2 linked regions of the Deinococcus aerius genome follow. The protein of the gene in region 1 binds, or shares a complex with, the protein of each later gene. Links are inferred from orthologs where the notes say so. Each region holds a gene or a part of one and is shown on either strand. Other genes may lie near its edges.

Region 1 (7,953 bases):
TCGTCCTCCAGGTTGCGAATGGAGTTGGACAGCGCCTGCTGCACCACGAACACGCGCTCGGCGGCCCGCCCGAAGTGTTCCTCCTCGGCGAGGGCGACGAAATGACGGAGGTGGCGAAGTTCCATGCTGGGCCTTTCGGGGAGGGAGCCCGGCAGCTAGGCTCCCCCAACCCGCCACAAGCTTAACCTACCATTCGGCGTGGTGAATGCGCTCATTTTGCCCTGTTGGAAGCGGTGAATGGCACGGCATAGACTACTAACCATGACCAAACTGCCCCCGCGTGCCGAACTGCCGCCGCAGGACCGGGAGAAACTCAACGCCGTGGAGACGCAGGAGTGGCTCGACTCGCTCGCCTACGTGCTGGCGAATGCCGGGGACGACCGCGCCGCACAACTGTTGGAGGAACTCGACCACTACGCCTACTTCCACGGGGCGCCCATCCTCTTCAAGCAGAACACGCCGTACATCAACACCATCGACGTGGACCAGCAGCCCGAGTACCCGGGCAACCTGGAGCTGGAGCGCAAGATCCGCAACGCGATCCGCTGGAACGCCGTGGCGATGGTCGTCAAGGCGAACAAGAAGAGTGACGGCATCGGCGGGCACCTCGCCACCTACGCGAGCAGTGCCGAGCTGTACGAGGTGGGCTTCAACCACTTCTTCCGGGGGCACGGGGCGGGGGTGGACCGCGACCTGATCTTCTTCCAGGGGCACGCGAGCCCGGGTATCTATGCGCGCTCCTTCCTGGAGGGCCGCTTCACGGAGGCGCAGCTCAACAACTTCCGGCGCGAGCTGAGCCCCGACGGCCCCGGCCTGAGCAGCTACCCCCACCCCTGGCTGATGCCGCACTACTGGGAGTTCCCGACCGTCTCCATGGGTCTGGGGCCTATCCAGGCGATCTATCAGGCGCGCTTCATCAAGTACCTCGAAAACCGGGGCCTCAAGCCGGGGGGCAATGCCAAGGTCTGGGCCTTCCTGGGTGACGGCGAGATGGACGAGCCGCAGAGCATCGGCGCCCTGCGCTTCGCCGCCTACGAGAACCTCGACAACATCGTGTTCGTCCTGAACGCCAACCTTCAGCGGCTGGACGGCCCGGTGCGCGCGAACTCCAAGGTCATCCAGGAGTTCGAGGCGCTGTTCCGGGGGGCGGGCTGGAACGTCATCAAGGTCGTGTGGGACTCGAAATGGGACGAACTGCTGTCCCGCGACTACAACGGGGCCATCGTCAAACGCTTCGAGCAGCTCGTGGACGGCGAGTCGCAGCGGTACGCGGCCTTCGGCGGCAAGGAGCTGCGCGAGAAGTTCTTCAACACGCCCGAACTCCAGAAGCTCATCGAGGGCTGGACGGACGCCGACCTCGAACTCCTCAACCGGGGTGGGCACGACGTCCACAAGGTCTACGCGGCCTACGAATCGGCGGTGAAGCACACGGGCAGCCCGACCGTGATCATCGCCCGCACGGTAAAGGGTTATGGCCTGGGCGAGACGGCGCAGGCCCGCAACGTGGCCCACCAGGTCAAGAAGCTGGAGTTCGGGGCGCTGAAGAACCTGCGCGATCTATTGGAACTGCCGCTCACCGACGAGCAGGTCGAGCACCTCGACTTCTACCACCCCGGCCCCGACTCGCCCGAAGTGAAGTACATGCTCGAACGGCGCCAGGCGCTCGGCGGCTTCGTGCCCGAGCGCATCGTGGACTACCCGCGCCCGACCGTTCCTGCTGGCGAGTTCTACGAGGAGTTCGCGGCGGGCAGCAAGGGCCGCGCGGTGAGCACCACCATGGCTGCCGTGCAGATCATGAGCAAGCTGCTGCGCGACAAGGAGATCGGCAAGCTGATCGTCCCCATCGTGCCCGACGAGGCCCGTACCTTCGGCATGGACGCGCTCGTGCCGCGCATCGGCATCTACTCGCCGCGCGGGCAGACGTACCAGCCCGTCGATTTCGGGTCGCTGATGGCCTACAAGGAGAGCACCGACGGCCAGATGCTCGAAGAGGGCATCACGGAAGACGGCGCGATGGCCTCCTGGATCGCCGCCGCGACGAGCTACGCGAACCACGGCGTGCCCACCATCCCCTTCTACGTCTTCTACTCCATGTTCGGGATGCAGCGCATCGGCGACCTCGTGTGGGCGGCGGGCGACCAGCGGGCGCGCGGCTTCCTCTTCGGGGCCACGGCGGGCCGCACGACGCTGGCGGGCGAGGGGTTGCAGCACCAGGACGGCAACTCGCTCCTGCAAGCCTACGTGGTGCCCACCCTGCGGGTGTATGACCCCGCCTTCGCCTACGAACTCGCGGTGATCGTCGAGCACGGCATCCAGCGGATGTACGTGGACGACATCGACGAGTTCTACTACGTCACCATCGACAACGAGAACGAGGTCCAGCCCGCCATGCCCGGCGACCACGCCCAGATTCGGGAGGGGATCATCAAGGGCCTGTACCGCTTCCAGGCGAGCGAGAACACGAAAGCGGGGCTGCGCGCGCAGATTCTCGCCAGCGGCCCGGCGATGGGCGCGGCGCTCGATGCCGTGAAGATGCTGGAGGGCTACGGCGTGGCGGCGGACGTGTGGTCGGTCACGAGCTACAAGGAACTCCACCAGGACGCCCTGCTGACCCAGCGCCACAACATGCTCCATCCCACGGAGGAGCCGAAGGTTTCCTACGTCGCCTCGCAGCTCAGCCAGGAGAACGCGCCCGGCGTGCTGATCTCGGTCAGCGACTACGTGAAGCTCGGCGCCGACGGCCTGAACGGGCACCTCGACCGCAAGCTGTGGACGCTGGGCACCGACGGCTGGGGCCGCTCGGAGGCCCGCGAGGAACTGCGCGACTTCTTCGAGGTGGACGCGCGGCACGTGACCCTGGCGACCCTGTACGCCCTCCAGCGCGACGGGAAGGTGAAGGGGGACGTGGTGGCAAAGGCCATCGCCGAGCTCGGGATCGACCCCGAGCGGGAAGCGCCGGTCCTGCGTTAAGCGTTGAGCCGTCAGCTTTCAGCGGTCAGCGGCCTATGCTGGGAACTGAGAGCTGGCGGCCCCTCATTCACAATCCAAGGAGCGTCCAACATGGCGACGGAACTGAAACTGCCCGACGTGGGCGACAATATCGAGCAGGGCACGGTCGTGACGGTGCTCGTGGGGCCCGGCGACAGCGTGACCGAGGGCCAGCCCATCATCGAGATCGAGACGGACAAGGCCGTGGTCGAGGTGCCCGCTACCCAGGGCGGCACGGTCGAGGCCGTGAGCGTGAACGTGGGCGACACCGTGCCGGTGGGCGGCACCATTCTGACGTTGGCGGGGGGGGACGGCGGCGCGGCCACGGCCAGTGGGGGACAGGCCCAGACCCCCTCGCCCGGAATGCCCTCCGCCGAGCCCGACAGCCCAACTGTGGCCGACGATCCTGATACGGCCAACCGGGTCGCCCAGGCCCAGGTCGAGGCGCAGAAGGTGCAGGCGGGGACCTCGGATGGAAGCGGCGCGGCGCCTGCCCGGACGGGTCCCTCGGCGGGCGGCGCCCAGGTCACCCTCCCCGACGTGGGGGACAACATCGAGCAGGGGACGGTCGTGACGGTGCTGGTGGGGCCCGGCGACACGATTCAAGAGGGCCAGCCCGTCATCGAGATCGAGACGGACAAGGCGGTCGTCGAGGTCCCGGCGAACGCCTCCGGCACCGTGCAGGACGTGGCGGTGAAGGTCGGCGACACGGTGAAGGTCGGCGGCGTGATCCTGACGCTGGGGGGAGGCCAGCAGCCAGCGGCGAGCGCGCAGCCCGCCCCGGCTCCGCAACCCCAGCCCGCCCAGGCGCCCGCCTCGCGGGACAACTTCCCGGTGGATACCCTGTCCACCGGGCGGCCCACTGCCCCGCGCGAGACGCAACTGACCCCGCAGGAGGCGCAGCCCGCAACCCAGGCGCCGGGCGCCCAGCGGCCCTACAACACCCAGGCGTATGACAACCGCCTGCTGATCCCCGCCGCGCCCAGCGTGCGCCGCCTGGCCCGCGAGCTGCACGTGGACATCCACGACGTTCACGGGACCGGCATCGCCGGGCGCATCAGCGAGGAGGACGTGCGCCGGACGGCGGGGACGCCGAGCGTGCAGGCTCCGGCAGCTCAACCCGCCCCCGCTGCGGCCCCCGCCCCGACCCCGGCTCCCGCCGCCGCGCCCCTCCCCAACTTCGAGCGGTGGGGCACGGTGCGCCGTGAGGACATGAGCGGCATCCGCAAGGCGACCGTGCGCTCCATGACCCAGTCGTGGACGACCATCCCGATGGTCACGCATTTCGACAAGGCGGACGTGACCCGCATGGAGGAGACGCGCCGCCAGTTCGGCGCCCGGGTCGAGAAGGCGGGCGGCAAGCTCACCATGACCCACATCCTGATGAAGGTCGTGGCGAACGCCCTGCGGAAGTACCCCAAGTTCGGCGCCAGCCTCGACCTGGAGGCGCAGCAGGTGGTCTACAAGGACTACGTGAACCTCGGCGTGGCGGTCGATACGCCGCAGGGCCTCCTCGTCCCGGTTCTCAAGGACGCCGACCGCAAGAGCATCACCGAGATCGTGCTGGAGCTGAACGAGCTGGCGGGCAAGGCCCGCGAGCGCAAGCTCAAGCCCGACGAGATGCAGGGAGCGACCTTCACCATCTCCAACCTCGGCGGGATCGGCGGGTACGGCTTCACGCCCATCGTGAACGCGCCGGAGGTCGCCATCCTGGGCGTCTCGCGCGGCGGCTTCGAGCCCGTCTGGAACAAGGAGACCGGGAGCTTCGAGCCGCGCAACATGCTGCCCCTCAGCCTGACCTATGACCACCGCCTGATCGACGGGGCGGACGCCGCCCGCTTCCTGCGCTATATCTGCGAGGCGCTGGAGGACCCGTTCCTGATTAGCCTCTAGCGGTCAGCATTCGGGCGTCAGAAGGAACAAGCAAAAGCCCCCACTTTCGCGGTGGGGGCTCTCGTGCGTCTGGATTGTCTACAGCCGGTCGTGGTTGTCGGCCTCGCCCGAGACCTCGTTTTTAAGTTCGGGGCGAGTGCCGGGGGGCAGGTCGCCGGGTTGCTCGCTGACGTGGGGGGTGACCTTCTCGCTGGGGGGGACGTAGCCGGGGTTCTGGTCCACTCCGGGGCGCAGGCCCACCCCTGCCTCGCCCGCCGCCAGGCTGGTGCTCTCGGTCCCCAGCCCGCCCGCCACGGTGATGCCGCTGCCGAGCGTGGTGTCCTGCACGCCGATGCCCGCCACCGTCTCGGCGCCCGCGAACTCGGGGGTCTGGGCGGCGTGCTCCATCGCCGCCGGGTCGCGGGTGGCGAGACGGTCGAACTGGCCGGTGACCTCCCGGGGGTCCTGCGCCTGGACCGACTCATACTTGCCCTGGTCGGCGCTCCCCGTGCGGTCTTCCGCGTGCGTGGTCGTGTAGTGTTCCTCGTGAACGTCCTTGGGGTCGGGCATCTGGTAGCCCGTCTTGTAGTCGGGCGTGCGTGTCAGCTCGTTGATCTGTGTCCCGTCCGCAGGCGCGTTGTCGGGGCGGCCGTCTCGATCATTGCGAGAGTCGTTCATGCTCCAGTCTCCCGCGTGGGGGAGGGCGGCGCATTCCGGGTTCCTTCAGCGTCATGGGTCGTCCCGCTCAGAATCGCCAGCACGGCCGCGTGGCCCTCCTCCCGGGCGAGGTCCGCCGCGGCCCGCCCGTCCCCGGTGGTCGCCGCCGGGTCCGCCCCCGCCGAGAGCAGCGCCTCCACCAGCGCCCCGTTCCCGTTCTGCGCCGCGCTCATTAGCGGGGTGAAGCCGCCGTGCTGGGCCGCGTTCACGTCCGCCCCCGCCGCCAGCAGCCGCAGGGCCAGGGCCGTGTGGTTGCCCGCAGCGGCGGAGTGGAGGGGTTGGACCTGCATGGCGTTCGTGCTGGGCCGGTTCACGTCGGCCCCGCGGGCGAGGAGTTCGGCGGCGACCTCCTCCCGCCCGAAGAAGGCGGCCAGGCCCAGCGGGCTGAACCCGTCCGGGCTGGTGGCGTTCACGAGGTCGGGCTGCGCGTTCAGGTGAGCCAGCAGGGGCGTGAGTTCCCCCGTGGCTGCGGCCCCGAACACGCTGAGCGGCGCTCCCGCCCCGATCAGGAAACGCATGATCTCCGGGCGCCCGTAGTACGTGGCGAACAGGACCGGGGAGAGGCCCGTGGGGCTGACGGCCCCCAGCAATCCCGGCTGGGCCGAGATCAGGAGGCGCACGCCCTCCAGGTTGTTCGCGTGAATAGCGGCGAAAAGATCGTTGGGGGCGTCGTTGGTCATGCCCCATCCTAGTGGCGCCGTCCGTCCCCGACTTCTCCGATCCTGCGCGCCCAGCCCGGGGTTTGGCCGTGCCAGCGGGCGTAGGCCGCCGTGAAGGTCGTCACGCTCGCGTAGCCGACCCGCCAGGTGACTTCCGCCACGGGTAGGCCCAGGCCCTCCTCTTCCAGCAACCGGCGCGCCTCGGCCATGCGGCGGCGGGTGACGGTGGTGAGGGGCGTCTCCCCGAAGAGCCGGGCGTAGCCGCGGGCCAGGTGGGCCGGGCTCAGGCCGCTCGCCCGCGCCGCGTCCCCCAGCCCCACCGGGCCGAGGGCGAGGGCGTCGAGCGTATCCCGCGCCCGGAAGAGCCGCCGCGCGAGTTCGGCCCGCCTCGCGGGGGAAAGGGCTGGAAGCCCGTCCGCCGCCCGCCACGCCTCCCGGTCCTCGCCCACCAGCAGGTCGAGCAGCCGCAGGGCCAGGGTGTCGAGCGCGAGGGGGTCCAGCGTGCGGGCCTCGTGCCGGGTCCGCAGCGTCCCCAGCAGCGCCCAAATGGGAGGCGGCGGGGTCAGCGTCCGTTCCAGAAAGCGCAGGTGAGCCCCCGCGTCCTCGGCCAGCGGGGCGAGGGTCAGGACGCCCGGGTTCAGGAAAATGCAGAAGGACCGCGTGCCGGGCTCGACTTCCACCCGGTAGGAGGTGCCTTCATTCAGGAGCAGCGCTCGCTCGCCGCCGACGCGGTGCCGGGCCTGGCCCGTCCAGTAATGGGCCGTGCCGCGCATCGTCTTCAGCGACAGTGCCCCGAACGCCGACTCGCCCGCGTACCCGAACGATTCCTCGTTCAGCAGGCGGGCGAGCGGCGCCGTCATGACCTACCGGGCGCGAATGACCATGGCGATGCCCATGCCGCCCCCGATGCACAGGCTGGCAACCCCCGTCTCCTTGCCGCTTCTCCGCAGGGCGTGGACCAGCGTGACGAGGACGCGGGCGCCGCTCGCGCCGATGGGGTGACCCAGCGCAATCGCCCCGCCCGTCACGTTGACCTGCGCGGGGTCCACCCCCAGGTCCCGCACCACGGCGAGGCTCTGGGCAGCAAAGGCCTCGTTCAGCTCGAAGAGGTCCACGTCCGCTACCTTCATCCCGGCCCGCTCCAGCGCGACCGGAACGGCCTTTGCCGGGCCGATCCCCATGATGCGCGGGTCCACCCCGATGGCCGCGTAACTCGTGATCTCGGCCAGGATGGGGAGGCCGTTCGCCCTGGCGTATTCCTCGGTGCTGACGGCCAGCATCGCCGCGCCGTCGTTCAGGCCGCTCGCGTTCCCGGCGGTCACGGTGCCCTCCTTCTTGAAGGCGGGCTTGAGTTTCGCCAGGGCTTCCGGGGTCGTCCCGGGCCGCACGTGCTCGTCCCGCTCGAAGAGGGTCGGTCCCTTCTTGCCCGGCACCTCCACGGGCACGACCTCGTCCACGAAGGCGCCGGAGTCGATGGCCGCCGCCGCCCGGCGCTGGCTCTCCACCGCGAAGGCGTCCTGCTCCTCCCGCGACAGGTTCCACTGCTCGGCGATGTTCTCGGCGGTGATCCCCATGTGAACGTCGTGGAACACGTCCGTCAGGCCATCCGACAGGATGGAGTCGAGCGCCTGCGCGTGGCCCAGGCGGTAGCCCTGCCGGGCGCGGGGGAGCAGGTAGGGTGCCCGGCTCATGCTCTCGGTGCCCCCCGCCAGGTACA
Region 2 (5,489 bases), on another replicon or contig:
TCTGGGTGTGGTGACCGACGGGGACGCCGACCGGGTGGGGGCAGTCACGGCGGGCGGTCGGTTCTTCAACAGCCACCAGATTTTCGCGGTGCTGCTGCGGCATCTCCACGGGCGCGGGGTGCGCGGGCGGGTGGTCAAAACCGTGTCGGGCAGCCGGGTGATCGAGCTGCTCGCGGAGCGGCTGGGGCTCAGCCTGCTGGAGACGCCGGTGGGCTTTAAGTACATCACCGACGCTTTTTTAGAAGGGCAGGCGGACGAGGCTCTGGCCGTCCTGATGGCGGGTGAGGAGTCGGGCGGGCTGGCCTCGCGCGGGCACATTCCTGAGCGGGACGGCCTCTTGAACAGCCTGCTGATGGTTGAGGCGATGGCGGCGAGCGGGAAGAGCCTGGACGAGCTGTTCGCCGCCATCGAGGCGGAGGTGGACTTCCGGCACCACTATGACCGGGGCGACCTGCACCTGGGCGCGGGGTTCGACAAGAACGCGCTGCTGAGGGAGGCGCAGGGCTACCGGGAGATTGCGGGCCATGTGGTGGAGGGCGTGAAGACCATCGACGGTGTCAAGCTGCTGCTCTCGGGCGGCGCCTCCGCTATGTTCCGCGCCTCGGGAACGGAGCCGGTCGTGCGGGTCTACGTCGAGGCGCAGACGCCGGAGGCCGTGCGGGCCATCCTCGACGAGGCGACGCGGCGGGTCCTCGCGCTCGATGTGGGGCAGCCGGTCTAAGGGGCAAGAGGGGAGGGGCGGGACAGCTTCGGCCTCCCGCCCCTCTCTTCCTGATGGCTGAACGCTGACCGCTTCCTACATATGCAGCGCCCGCTTGTCCGCTGCCAGCGCCGCTTCCTTCACCACTTCGCTCAGGGTGGGGTGGGCGTGGACGGTGCGGGCGAGGTCCTCCGCGCTGCCGCCGAACTCCATCAGGGTGACCGCCTCGCCGATGAGTTCAGAGACGTTGGGGCCGACCATGTGGACGCCGATGATCTTGTCGCTGTCGGCATCCGCGACGACTTTGACGAAACCGCGCGGGTCGCCGTGGCCCAGCGCGCGCCCGTTGGCGCTGAAGGGGAACTGCCCGGCCTTGACCTTGAGGCCCTTCTCCCGCGCCTGCTTTTCCGTCAGGCCCGCCCAGGCGATCTCGGGGGAGGTGTAGATCACCCAGGGGATCACGTCGTAGTTGACGTGCCCGGCCTGCCCGGCGATCAGCTCGGCGACCGCCACGCCCTCCTCCTCGGCCTTGTGGGCGAGCATGGCACCGCCGACCACGTCACCGATGGCGTAGACGCCGGGGAGGTTGGTGCGGTAGTGCCCGTCCACCTTCACGAAGCCGCGCTCGTCGAGTTCCAGGCCGACCGCCTCGGCCCCCAGCCCCTTCGTGTTCGGCACGCGCCCGATGGAGACGATCAGCTTGTCGAACTGCGCGGTGACCTGATTGCCCTTCTCCTCGTAGGTGACGGTGACGCCGGAGTCAGTCTGCTGCACTTCCGTGATCTTCACGCCGAAGTGGAACTCCAGGCCCTGCTTCTGGAACTGCTTGAGGGCCTCCTTGCTCACGGCCTCGTCGGCGGCCATCAGGAAGCCGGGGAGGGCCTCCAGGATGGTGACCTGCGCGCCCAGGCGGCGCCACACGCTGCCCAGCTCCACGCCGATCACGCCCGCGCCGATGATGCCGAGCCGACCGGGCACCTGCTCGAAGGCGAGGGCACCGCTGTTCTCGACGATGTGCTCGCCGAAGGGGGCGCCGGCCAGCTCGCGCGGGTTGCTGCCGGTCGCCACGATCACGTTCCCCGCGTGAATTTCGGTCCCGGCGGCGTCCACGATCCAGCCGCCCTCCTCCTGCCGGACGAGGCGCCCCAGGCCGTGAATGCTCGTCACCTTGTTCTTGCGGAAGAGGAAGGCGACGCCGCCCGTGAGCTTGTCCACCACGCTTTCCTTGCGGCCCAGCATCTTCGTCAGGTCCACGCGGGCGCCGTCCACCTGGATGCCGTGTTCCTGCGCCTCGTGGCTAATCATCTCGAAGCGCTCGCTGGAGTCGAGCAGCGCCTTGCTGGGAATGCAGCCCACGTTGAGGCAGGTGCCGCCCAGCGAGGCCTTGCCGTTCCGCTCGAAGGCGTCCACGCAGGCGGTCTTGAAGCCGAGTTGCGCGGCGCGAATGGCGGCCACGTACCCCGCCGGGCCGCCCCCAATCACCACTACGTCGTAGGAGTCCATAACCGTTCCCGAGCCTACCACCCCCTTCTCATGCGGATTGCGGTGCGTTCCCGGTGGAGGGACAGGTCAGGCCCAGCCCTGAAGCGCGGCGTACTCCGCCGCGACCCGCGCCGCCACCGCCGCGTTGTGCCGCACAAGGGCTATGTTCGCCGTCAGGCTGCGGCCCCCCGTGATCTCCACGATGCGGCCCAGCAGGTAAGGGGTCGTCTCCTTGCCCGTGAGGCCCAATGCCGCCATATCGGCCAGCGCCTGCTCGATGTGCGGGGTGATCTCGGCGGCGGGAATCTCGGCCTCGACCGGAATGGGGTTGGCGAGGAGGACGCCGCCTGTCAGGCCGAGCGTCCATTTGGCATGGAGCACGCGGGCGGCCTCGGCGGGCGTCGCCACGGTGAGGGGGGAGGTAAATCCGCTCTGGCGCGAGTAGAAGGCCGGGAACTCGGTGCTCCCCAGCGTGATGGCGGGCACACCCTGCGTCTCCAGCACCTCCAGCGTCAGGCCGATGTCGAGGATGCTCTTGACCCCCGCGCTCACCACGCACACGTCCGTCCGGGCGAGTTCGGTCAGGTCCGCGCTGATGTCCATCGTCTCATTCGCGCCCCGGTGAACGCCGCCCGTCCCGCCCGTGGCAAAGACCCGGATGCCCGCAAGAGAGGCGATCCGCATGGTGGAAGCCACGGTGGTCGCCCCATGTCCGCCGAGCGCGACGGTCACGGGCAGGTCGCGGGTGCTGATCTTCTGCACGTTCTTGTCGGTCGCCAGCAACTCCAGCTCGTTCGGCGTCAGGCCGACCTTCAGCCGCCCGCCGAGGACGGCGATGGTGGCGGGGGTCACCCCGTTCTCGCGCACGACGGCCTCCACGCCGCGCGCCATCTCCACATTCTGCGGGTACGGCATCCCGTGGCTGATGATGGTGCTTTCCAGCGCCACGACGGGGGCGCCGCGTTCGAGCGCCGCGCCGACCTCGGGGTGAAGGTCCATGAGGGCGAGGACTTCGGGTCGGATGGGGGCGGGGGTGGGCATGGGGGCTCCTTCGTGTGGGGGGACTTCAGGGGTGGGCCGATTCCAGCCGCGCCCTGATTGTGCCGGGGGTCAGGATGGGGGACACGGCGTGCAGGCTCTCGACCGTGAGCGCGGCGGCGGCGTGCCCGTGGCGGGCGGCCTCGGCGGGGGGGTGCCCGGCCAGGAGGGCGGCCAGGTACGCGGCGAGCATGGCGTCCCCGGCGCCCGTCACGTCGGCAACCTGTGCGGAAAGGGCGGGAACCTCGGTCACGCCGTCCGGGGTGGAGAGCAGGCTGCCCCGCTCGCCCCGCCGGACCCAGACCGTCTGCACGCCCCGCGCGTGGAGCTGACCTGCCGCCCCGGCGAGAGCGTCAGATGTGTTGGGGATGTCCTGCCCGACCAGGGCCGCGAGTTCGGCGACGTTCGGCGTGACGGTGTGGGGGACGAGTCCCGACGCCAGGGCCGGGAGGAGCCGCCCCGCCTTGGGCACGCTGACGGGCTCGAAGACGACCGGCGTGCTCCCCTGGGCGCAGAGGGTCAGCAGGTGCGTCAGGGTTTCGGTGCTCAGATTGCCGTCCGCGATCACCCAGGAGGCGCCGCGCAGCACTCCCCGCCGATCATTCAACGCGGCGGGAGTCAGGGCGTCCGTCGCCCCCATTGCCGCCACCGCGATCACCAGTTCCCCGCGCTCGTCGAGAACGGCGGTGTAGGTGCCGGTAGGCCTGTCCGAACGCAGCACGTTCCGCACGTCCACGCCCGCCGCCTCGGTCTCGCGCAGCAGCAGGTCACCGTTCGGGTCCCGGCCCACCGCCGCGATCAGGTGGGTGGGAACGCCCAGCCGCGCCAGATTTTCCGCGATGTTGCGGGCCACGCCGCCCGGGGCCTGGGTCGTCACGCCGGGGTTGCTGGTGCCGGGCACGGCGGGGGCGAGGGTGCGGGCCTTCACGTCCACATTTGCGCCGCCGATGACAACCACGTGGGGGTCGTTCTCCGGTGCGACCACGTAGCCGCGGCCCAGCAGGAAGCCCTTGCGGGTCAGGTTGCTGACGTGGACGTTCACTGCCGCGCGGGAGGTTCCCAGGCGACGGGCCAGGTCTTCCGGGGTGCTGAGCGGGGACTCGCGGATCAGGCGCAGGAGGTCTCGCTCGCGGTCGGTCAGGGACATGGCTTAAGCAAGATAAAGGGACTTAGTAGAGTTAAACAAGGGGCAGAGTATCTTGATGCGGTTTGCCCCCACCCCCAGCCCCTACCCCCAGAGGGGGCAGGGGAGCTTTCCGCTGCGCTCGGCAAAGGGCTCGCTCACCTCGCCGGTGGCCGTCCTTCGCCACGCGCAAGGTTTGATCTTGCTGCATTCCAAGCTGCGTCCCCACCGTCTCGCTGCGCGAGCCGACGTGGTGAAGGCGGTGCGAGAGCAAGTTGCTGGCAGGAATGGCCCGTCCACCATAGACGGTTTTGAGAAGCTTCAGCTTGGGTTGGTCTTTGTCGCTTTCCAGAGGTCGAGCATTTCCTGGGCCTCGTCCGCGTGCATCTGCTCGATGAGGGCGCCGCGGTGGGTGGCGATGCTCTGGCCCTCGGCTCGAGCCTGTTCCCAGACGCTGAGGAGGGTTCGGGCCTCCTCGGCTTCCTGGTCTGTCACGCCGAAGGTGGTGTTGGCAATCCCGATTTGATCCGGGTGGATGACGGTCTTTCCGGCGAAGCCGAGGGTGCGGCCCTGCTCGCATTCGTGGGAGAAGCCCTCTGGGTCGCGCACGTCGTTATATACGGCATCGAGCGGGATTTTGCCGTGGGCGCGGGCGGCCAGGACCACTGCCGACAGGGCGTGGAGCAGGGGCAGGCGGCCGGGGGCGGGGCGGGTTCTCAGCGCCCGCGTGAGGTCGTTGGCGCCCACGATCATGCCCGCCACACCGGGCACCGCCGCGATCTCCGGGGCGCGCAGCACACCCAGGGGGGTTTCGATCATCGGCCACAGCGGCACGCGCAGGTGCAGGCCCGCGAGCACGGCGGGGTCCTCGGCTTTGGGGAGCACGATCCCGTCCACGCCGCCCAGCAGGGCCATCTCGCGGTCGTCGTGTTCCCAGGGGGTGCCCAGGCCGTTCACCCGCACGAACAGCGGGCCGGGCCAGCGCCATGCGAGGGCCGCCCTGACGTTCTCCCGCGCCGCCTCCTTGTGTTCCGGCGCCACGGCGTCCTCCAGGTCGAGGATCACCGCGTCCGCGTGCAGGGTGCGGGCCTTCTCGATGGCGCGCGGCTTGTCGCCGGGCACGTAGAGAACGCTCCGCAGCGGCTT

What was found.
Region 2: the proteins of aceF (region 1) and lpdA are in contact, whole or in part, in a crystal structure (PDB 1EBD), measured with the Geobacillus stearothermophilus proteins. The link is inferred for Deinococcus aerius from one-to-one orthologs. Residues at the interface, in WP_033016211.1 of Geobacillus stearothermophilus: Ile130, Ala131, Met132, Pro133, Arg136, Arg140, Glu141, Asn155, Arg157; in WP_049624544.1 of Geobacillus stearothermophilus: Pro340, Ser341, Asp344, Tyr345, Arg403, Asp406, Val408, Glu431, Ala432, Gly433, Asp438.

The regions. Positions count from the first base shown.
Region 1 is NZ_BFAG01000011.1:166,424-174,376, forward strand. The notes cover bases 2,606-5,470. They hold aceF (dihydrolipoyllysine-residue acetyltransferase), read left to right. Parts: upstream 2,606-3,060; coding sequence 3,061-4,881; downstream 4,882-5,470. Other genes in these bases: aceE (pyruvate dehydrogenase (acetyl-transferring), homodimeric type), read left to right, coding at 2,606-2,970; DAERI_RS15400 (hypothetical protein), read right to left, coding at 4,960-5,470. Also shown: DAERI_RS15385 (LysR family transcriptional regulator), read right to left, coding at 1-125; more of aceE, read left to right, coding at 262-2,605; more of DAERI_RS15400, read right to left, coding at 5,471-5,538; DAERI_RS15405 (ankyrin repeat domain-containing protein), read right to left, coding at 5,535-6,257; DAERI_RS15410 (helix-turn-helix transcriptional regulator), read right to left, coding at 6,266-7,096; DAERI_RS15415 (acetyl-CoA C-acetyltransferase), read right to left, coding at 7,100-7,953.
Region 2 is NZ_BFAG01000012.1:29,363-34,851, forward strand. Bases 1-2,945 are described here. They hold lpdA (dihydrolipoyl dehydrogenase), read right to left. Parts: upstream 2,204-2,945; coding sequence 797-2,203; downstream 1-796. Other genes in these bases: DAERI_RS15645 (phosphoglucomutase/phosphomannomutase family protein), read left to right, coding at 1-721; DAERI_RS15655 (pseudouridine-5'-phosphate glycosidase), read right to left, coding at 2,270-2,945. Outside these bases: more of DAERI_RS15655, read right to left, coding at 2,946-3,223; DAERI_RS15660 (carbohydrate kinase), read right to left, coding at 3,249-4,367; DAERI_RS15665 (HpcH/HpaI aldolase/citrate lyase family protein), read right to left, coding at 4,665-5,489. UniProt on the Escherichia coli protein: Lipoamide dehydrogenase is a component of the glycine cleavage system as well as of the alpha-ketoacid dehydrogenase complexes.